One region of the Comamonas sediminis genome, then DNA from elsewhere that is predicted to be linked to it. Evidence: predicted binding sites of a transcription regulator. Region 1 holds the regulator's gene; the other holds the start of a gene.
What was found. Region 1 encodes LexA, which represses DNA repair genes until DNA is damaged. Its sites were predicted from a motif close to ACTGTATNNNNATACAGT; they were not measured.

Region 1 (4,274 bases):
TGCTGCAAGGTCTGGTGTTGGGGCCCGATGCGGTGGCTGCTGCAGTGGATGGCGCGAGGGATGCCCTGCGCGAGCAGCTGGCGCCTTTCAAACAGCTGGCGCTGGAGGCTGCTGCGGCCGCACGCTGAGCGAAAGATAGAAAAGAAGAAGCCACTGGCAGTGCGGCGGCAGCCACGGCTTAGTGGCCATGAGCAGCGGGCAGCGGGCTGAAGGCAGAGCGCTGAAGGTGCCGGTTTGGCGCGTGCCCGGCATGGCGGTAACGCCCGGTACGTTCAGCGTCTGCGTCAACCCAGCGTAGCGATTCCGCTGCTGTCCACCCCTCGTGACAGCAGGCATGCAGCTGCCAGCAGGCTGGCTACAACGCACCGGCCCGGATTGGCACTGGCTTAGACCGCGTGCAGATGCTCCAGCCGCTCCAGGCGTTCAAGCTCGGCACAGATATCGGCCATGCTGCCCGACATGGCCCAGCGCATGCCCTTTTGGCGGTGCAGGCTGGCCGGTTGCGCCCAGTACATCTTGACGGGGGCATCGTTGGCGGCCTGGGCGCTGCAGCGCTGTACCGACAAGAACGGGCGGGTGTGAGACGGTGCACCGACCGAGAGGCGGCGGCGCGCTGCGGGTTTGCGCGGCAGGCGAATGCGGTCGATGGGGCGCTGTGCGGGTGTCTCTTCAGCAGGGCCGTCCACGCCAGGCGGAATGCTGGGGCCATCGAGCAGGCTCAGTTGCTGCACGGCACCACGCTGCGCAGCGGCGCTGGAGGCGGCGGCAAAGCAATGCACCTGGGCCGCAAGCTGGCCATCGTTGGCGGCGCCATGGCCTGGACGGCGGCGGCTGCTGCGCACGATGGCACGTTGGATGGACTGGAACCAGGGCAGGCCAGCGACGAGGGAAAAGGGCGCAAGCGCACGCAATGCATCTGCTACGAGCATGGGAGACTCCTTGGTGTACGGATGACAGCAGGATTGCGCAAGGCGAGCGCATTCCCCAGGGTTGTGGGCCGGGTGCCCACAACGCCCGCTACCTGGGGTTGCGCAGAAAGGGAGGGGCCGACAGGGCCGCTTGACTTAGTTCAGCATCGTGTTGCGAATCAACCCGACGGCAATGCCTTCGATCTCGAAGGGCTCGCCCGGCTGCACGACGATGGGCAGGTAATCCGGGTTTTCGGCCAGCAGCTCGATGCCATCCTTGGTGCGCTGCAGGCGCTTGACGGTGACGTCATCGCCCAGACGCGCGACGATGATCTGGCCATTGCGGGCCTCGCGGGTGGCTTTGACGGCCAGCAGATCGCCATCGATGATGCCGACATCGCGCATCGACATGCCGCGTACCTTCAGCAGGTAATCGGGCTGCTGCTGGAACAGGCCACCTTCAACGGTATAGGTCTGATCGACATGCTCTTGCGCCAGGATGGGCGAGCCCGCTGACACGCGGCCAATCAGCGGCAGGGCCAGCTGGGCGAGCTCTTGCACCACGCGGCCCAGGCCGGCGGTGGCGTTGGACACGCCTGCCAGCGGCGACGAAAAGCGCGTGCCGCGTGCGGCATTGATGGAGCGCACGGTATCACTTTGCAGGCGAATCCCCCGGGAGGTACCGCTGACCAGCTCGATCACACCCTTGCGTGCCAGCGCCTTGAGGTGGTCTTCTGCCGAATTGGCCGATTTGAAGCCCAGCTTGCTGGCGATTTCGGCGCGCGTTGGCGGGGCGCCGGTGCGCGAGATGGCCGTCTGGATCAGGTCCAGAATTTCTTGTTGGCGCGCGGTGAGTTTGGGATGGTCTCGCATAAGATCTCCGTGTGATCTGTGGTGCCGGGTGGCAGCCAAGCTGCCGTGCACTCCAACACCTGTATATCAATCCAGTACCTGTATTTTTAACCAGTTTTTTGCAGGAGGCAAGCTTTGCAGCCAAAAATTTTGATCATCGGCACCGGCGGCACCATTGCCGGCATGGCCGATGATGCCGAGAATCCCGGCCAGTACCGTGCGGCGCAGCTGTCGGTCGCGGCCCTGCTGGCGGGGGTGAGCGGTATCGAGACCGCCGCGGCGGGCCCGCTGGATGCAATGCAGATCGCGCAAATTGATAGCAAGGACATGAGCGACGAGGTCTGGCATGCGCTGCTCCAGGCTTGCGATGCAGCGATGCGCGACGAGGCGGTACGCGGTGTTGTTATCACCCACGGAACGGATACCTTGGAGGAAACTGCCTGGTTTCTGCATTGCGTTTTAGGGCGCCTGGCCAAGCCGGTGGTGCTGACCTGTGCGATGCGCCCGGCCAATGCCTTGATGCCCGATGGCCCGCAGAATCTCAAGGATGCCGTGGCCGCCGCTGCGGCGCTGGATGCGGACGGCCATCCGCTGTTGCGCGAGGTGGTCGCGGTGACCGGCGGGGGCGAGCTGCACAGCGCGCGCTGGCTGCAAAAGGTGCACCCGCACCGCTTGCTGGCCTTTTCATCGGGCGAGCAGGGGCCGCTGGGCTGGGTGGATGGCACGAACGTGCGCCTGCGCCAGGGCTATGCACCGCAGGCAGCAGATACGGAGGGCGGCTATACCGGCAGCGCCTGGCTGGCGGCCTTGCCCGCGCCGGCCAGTACGCCCTGGCCGTGGGTGGAGATCGTCACCAGCCATGCAGGCCTGCGCCTGGGGCTGTTGGAGGCGCTGCAGGCCCAGGGTGTGGAGGGCTTGGTGGTGGCGACCACCGGCAATGGCACGGTGCATGAGGCGCTGCTGGATGCGATGGCGCGCGCACGCCAGCACGGTTTGCCGGTGTGGCGCAGCAGCCGCTGCAGCGATGGCGTGATCAGCGATGCGGTATTGCCCGGGATGGCCGATCTGGACAAAGACCTGGCCGTGGCCTTGACGCCCTACAAATGCCGGGTCAGCCTGCAGCTGGCGCTGGTGCAGGCCCGATCCAAAATCTAAGTACGGGCATGGGAGCCAACGGCAGATACCGGTTTATTTACCGATAAATAGACGGGCATAAAAAAGCCACTGTCGCACGACAGTGGCTTGGTAGATGAGGCAGAGTTGCTTATCAGGCCTGCAGGGCAGCAATCGCGCGCTGCGTGATTTCTTCGACCGAGCCCATGCCGCTGATCGCGCGGTACTTGGGGGCGGCGGCCGGGTCTTGTGCAGCCCAGCTGCTGTAGTAGTCGACCAAGGGGCGGGTCTGGCTGCTGTAAACGTCCAGGCGCTTCTTGACGGTTTCTTCCTTGTCGTCTTCGCGCTGCACCAGGGGCTCGCCAGTCACATCGTCCAGGCCTTCGGTCTTGGGCGGATTGAACTTGACATGGTAGGTACGGCCCGATGCGGGATGGCTGCGGCGGCCGCTCATGCGCTCGATGATGGCTTCAAACGGCACATCGATTTCCAGCACGTAATCGAGCTTGACGCCAGCGGCCTTCATCGCGTCGGCCTGCGGGATCGTGCGGGGGAAACCGTCAAACAGGAAGCCATTGGCGCAATCGGCCTGGGCGATACGTTCCTTGACCAGGTTGATGATCAGATCGTCACTGACCAGCTGACCGGCATCCATCACGGCCTTGGCCTGCAGGCCCAGCGGCGTGCCCGCCTTGACCGCTGCGCGCAGCATGTCGCCGGTGGAAATCTGGGGAATACCGTATTTTTGGCAGATGAAGGCAGCTTGCGTACCTTTGCCGGCGCCGGGTGCTCCCAAAAGAATTAATTTCATGGCGGTCCTTGGAGAATAAAAAACTTGCACGGCAAAAGCGGGCACTGAAGCCCGCTTTTACGCAAAAAAACTGGGCTTGAGCATATCACGCATCAGGGGATTGTCAGCGAACTGGGCACCAATACCGTGTCTCGGCTGCGCAAGACAGGCATGCTGCGCCTTTTTGCTTACGGTGTGCTTGCAGTCGGGGCGGTGGTAGTGCATGGCTGGCACGCGGGTTACATCACCGCGCCGAGCAGCTGTCGTACACGCACCAGGTCCTCGGGGGTGTCCACGCCGGAGCCGGGGATCTGCCGCGTCACATGCACGGCGATGCGGTAGCCATGCCAGATTGCGCGCAGCTGCTCCAGCATCTCGATCTGCTCGGTAGGCGCCTGGCTGAGCGTGGGGAAGGTATGCAAAAACTGGGCGCGGTAGCTGTAGATACCCATATGGTGCAGCGGCGCAAAGCCGGGCGTGCCGGTGGTGCCGGGGTTCTTCCACCAAGCCATATTGACAAAATCACGGCCCCACGGGATGGGCGCGCGGCTGAAATAGCTGGCCATGCCTTGGGCATCGAGGACCACCTTGACCACATTCGGGCTGAGCAG
Region 2 (4,274 bases), on a different contig from region 1:
GCCGCTGCGTCGCTTTCGCTCACCGTTGGAACGCCAGGCAGGGCCGCTGCACGCCTGCCGCCCATGACCACCAGCGCCCGGAGCAACCGGCCTTCGACATGCGCCAGCACCGGCGCGAGCATGTCTACCGCGGCATCCACCTGCTGGCCCCGCAGCGCATGGAACAGCGCGGCAGAGCTGTTATAAGGCACCAGTTGCACATCCAGACCCAGCGTGCTCTTGAGCAGTTCTGCCGCCAGATGGGGCGTGCTGCCGCTGTACAACGTACCGATGTTGAGCTGCCCTGGCCGGGCCCGGGCCTGTGCCAGCAGCCCCTGGAAAGATAGCAGCGGGCTGGTGTGTGCGACCACCATGGCCAGGTCAAAGCGCCCCAGCAGCGAGATCGGCGCAAAATCGCGGACGGTGCTGTAGGTCAGCGAAGCGAACAAGGACTCGGCCACCGCATTGGCGTTGGACATCAGCAGCAGTACCTGGCCATCCGGCGCGGCGCGGGCCACCTGCTCGGCCGCCAGCACCCCACCGGCACCAGGCCGGTTGTCCACCACGATGGGCGGGCCGCCGAGCATCTCGCTCAGGGTCCGCGACACGATACGCACCATCAGATCGGCAACACCGCCGGGGCCAAACGGCACCACCAGGCGGATCGGACGTGAAGGCAGCCGCGGCTGCGCAGCGCTTGTATACGGTAGCGCGCCCAGCGCCAGCAGCGCGGCGCTGCACTGTCGTCTTTGCATCATGGGTCTCCTGAGGAGACCGACTATGGGCCAACGCCGCGCTGTGAGGCAGTGCCACACGCCACTAACAGCTATAACAAACCGGCATAGCGCCGGGCTAGTCCCCGTCCCCGCCGCGCAGCACCTTACGCACCACATCGCCGCCAAAGCCCCGGCTCGCCAGAAAGCGCATCTGCCGGGCGCGCTCCTGCGGGCTGTCGGGCGGTGTGCCAAAACGGCGTTGCCAGACCTCGCGGGCCCGCTGCAACTCGGTGCTGCGCAAGCGCTCCCGGGCATCTGCTATCAGCTCGGCATCCACGCCCTTGTGGCGCAGCTCCTGCAGCACCCGGCTGGCGCCATAGCGGGCGGCCTTGGTGTGGATCACGCTGTCGACGAAGCGCTCGGCGCTGATGAAACCCTTGGCTTCGAGCTCGTCGAGGATGGCCGCCAGGTCCTCGTCCTCTTCCACATGGGGGGCAAGCTTGCCCTGCAGTTCAGCGCGCGAATGCTCGCGCTGCGCCAGATAGCGCAGCGCACGGCCTTTGAGGGAGAGTTTGCTAAAAGACATTCGTCCTCATTGCTATAAAACAAATAGCTGCTTGCGCACAGCATCTGTGCACAAGCAGCTATCTCAGCGTTCTCGCTTCAGAAGCGGTCAGCCCTCGGTGCCGTTGGCCGCAGGGCCATCGACCACGCCGTCTTCAGCGGGGCGCAGGCTGATGTTCAGGCTCTCGCGCACCTTGTTCTCGATCTCGATCGCCAGGTCGGCGTTTTCACGCAGGAACTCGCGCGAGTTGTCACGGCCCTGGCCGATCTTCTCGCCGTTGTAGGCATACCAGGCACCGCTTTTCTCGATGATGCGGGCATTGACACCCATGTCCAGGATTTCGCCTTCGCGCGAGATGCCTTCGCCAAACAGAATGTCGAACTCGGCCGTCTTGAACGGAGGCGATACCTTGTTCTTGACCACCTTGACCTTGGTTTCGTTGCCGATGGCTTCATCGCCGCGCTTGATGGTGCCGGTACGGCGGATATCGAGACGCACCGAGGCGTAGAACTTCAGCGCGTTACCGCCGGTGGTGGTTTCTGGGCTGCCGAACATCACGCCGATCTTCATGCGGATCTGGTTGATGAAGATGACCATGCAGTTGGTCTTCTTGATCGTGGCGGTGAGCTTGCGCAGCGCCTGGCTCATCAGGCGGGCCTGCAAGCCGGGCAGCTGGTCGCCCATTTCGCCTTCGATTTCGGCCTTCGGGGTCAGGGCCGCCACCGAGTCGACAACGATCAGGTCCACCGCGCCGGAGCGCACCAGGCTGTCAACGATCTCGAGCGCCTGCTCACCGGTGTCGGGCTGGCTGATCAGGATATCGCCCAGGTTCACGCCCAGCTTTTGGGCATAGCCGGTATCGAGTGCGTGTTCTGCATCGATGAAGGCGCAGGTGCCGCCCAGTTTCTGCATCTCGGCAATCACCTGCAGGGTCAAGGTGGTCTTGCCCGAGGATTCAGGGCCGTAGATCTCGATGACGCGGCCGCGCGGCAGGCCGCCAACGCCCAGCGCAATGTCCAGGCCGAGCGAGCCGGTGGACACCACCTGGATGTCCGAGACGGCCTCGCCTTCGCCGAGTTTCATGATGGTGCCCTTGCCGAACTGCTTTTCGATCTGGGCCAGTGCGGCGGCCAGCGCCTTGGCTTTTTCGCTGTTGGCTTCGGGCTTGGTTGCGGTGGCGTTCATGGATTTCTCCTTGCGTTTGATAGTCATGTCTTGGGTCTGGGATCCTGCTGTTTGCATATACAGCCTGGATGCTTGAACAGTAGTTTAGGGGATGGGTATATTTTATAAAAGCATTTTTTTAGTCAGTTTGCTTGACTAAATGCAGCATACTGAAAACGCCGCACAACACCCTCGGGAGGGCCCATCATGCCGACACTTCTGCCCCATTTGCCTGATGACAGCTGGCGCCTGACCCACATGGGCCGGCTGCTGGGCCATGCGATGCGCCGCTTCGACGCCCGCGTGCTGCACTTGATGGTGCGGGATGACGCCGTGCCGCTGGCGCTGTCGCATCTGGCCGAGCGCGACCAGGTCAGCGCCGCCCATATCCATATCACCCGGCACCTGTCCTTGGCAGGCGACCGTCTGGTCGACCTGGCCGAGCGCGCGGGCATGAGCAAGCAGGCGATGGCCCAGCTGGTGGACCAGTGCGAAGCCTGGAACCTGGTGACCCGCGAGCGCGACCCCCGCGATGCACGCGCCCGCATCGTGCGCTTTACCGAGACGGGCCTGCTGTGGCTGCAGGCATTCGAGCGGGCGGTCACCCAGGCCGAGGCGGAGTTCCGCGCTGAAGTGGGCGAGCAGGTCGCTACCGTGGTCAAACTCGGGCTGGAAGTGTATGGGGCCGACAGCTGAGCGGCTGCATGTGCTGCATTCAGCCGCGCTTGCGTTCGAACTTGTAGAACAGGTTGGGCTCGGAGACGATGTAGATATTGCCGCCATTGTCCATGGCCAGCCCCTCGGGCTGCGGGATGCGGTTGGCCAGCCCGGCCATATCGGCCCACAGCGGCATCACGCTGAGCAGCTCTCCGGCACGGCTGTATTCGTAGAGCACCGAAGACTCTTCCCCGAGCAGCAACAGGTTGCCGCTGCGCGGGTCGACCTCGACGGCAGCCAGGTCGGTGCTGGGCATGTCCTCCACGGCCGGCACGTCCCAGACGCTGACCTTCAGATCGACCGGGCCCGGCTTGAGCCTGGACAGCGGCGCCTCCATCATCAGCACCTGCATCGGCCATTTCTCGGTCACCGCCACCAGTTGCTGGCGCTTGGCATCCCAGCCCAGGCCCTCCAGTGCAAAATTCTTGATGGCGATATCGCCCAGCTGCACATAGGGGCTGTTGTCCAGCGATACGTCCGTCACGCCCTTGCCAAACTGCACCCAGTGGATGCGGTTGTTGCGCTCATCGGCAATCGCGAACCAGTCTCCCTGGATATGGGCGATGCCTTCGGTATCCCTGGCGCCGTGCAGCGGGGCCAGGCGCAGCAGCGCGCCATCGGTCGTCAGCTCGGCAATCTGGGGCGGCCGGTTGGTCACCGCAAACAAGGTCTTGGTTTCCGGGTTGTAGGTCAGGCCCGAGAGGTTGTCGGCAATGCCGCTGACCGCCTTGGCATCGATGCTGGCCAGGTAGTGCGGCAAGTGGGCCGCCGGCGCCGACGGGGGTGGCGATTGCCAGGCATGGGCATGGCCGGGCATCGCGACGATGTGGTGCCATTGCAGGTACAGCGCCGTCAGCACGACCAGGGCCGCCACCACCACCCAGCGGCGTTGCCGTACCGAAGACTGCGATCCTTTGCGCACTGTTGAACCTGCTTTCATCACGATGGGTTGCCAAACGCCGCCCCCAGCCACGGGCCTGCTGCCCTTGCGACGCCGTCAAGACGAGGCGTTATCCTACGTGAGCGACGCGGCGCTTTGGTGACGTCTGCGGGTGTTTTACGTCTCTGCAACAAAAATGACGGCGCTCACCAGCGGCATGCCCCCGCGCTGGCGCCTTCTGGCAGTGATCTAT

Region 2: recA (recombinase RecA) is a predicted target of LexA. The motif match lies at 2,492-2,509, and genes of this name have one in related genera.

Annotation. Positions count from the first base shown of each region.
Region 1 covers NZ_JBGBDC010000011.1:140,952-145,225, forward strand. Annotated here, with positions in the region: gene AB7A72_RS22170 (FMN-dependent NADH-azoreductase) at 1-128, shown strand, start outside; gene AB7A72_RS22175 (hypothetical protein) at 387-929, opposite strand; gene lexA (transcriptional repressor LexA) at 1,065-1,781, opposite strand; gene AB7A72_RS22185 (asparaginase) at 1,896-2,915, shown strand; gene adk (adenylate kinase) at 3,028-3,684, opposite strand; gene kdsB (3-deoxy-manno-octulosonate cytidylyltransferase) at 3,903-4,274, opposite strand, start outside.
Region 2 covers NZ_JBGBDC010000005.1:139,258-143,531, forward strand. Annotated here, with positions in the region: gene AB7A72_RS12810 (tripartite tricarboxylate transporter substrate-binding protein) at 1-734, opposite strand, end outside; gene recX (recombination regulator RecX) at 832-1,281, opposite strand; gene recA (recombinase RecA) at 1,369-2,445, opposite strand; gene AB7A72_RS12825 (MarR family winged helix-turn-helix transcriptional regulator) at 2,632-3,120, shown strand; gene AB7A72_RS12830 (SdiA-regulated domain-containing protein) at 3,140-4,081, opposite strand.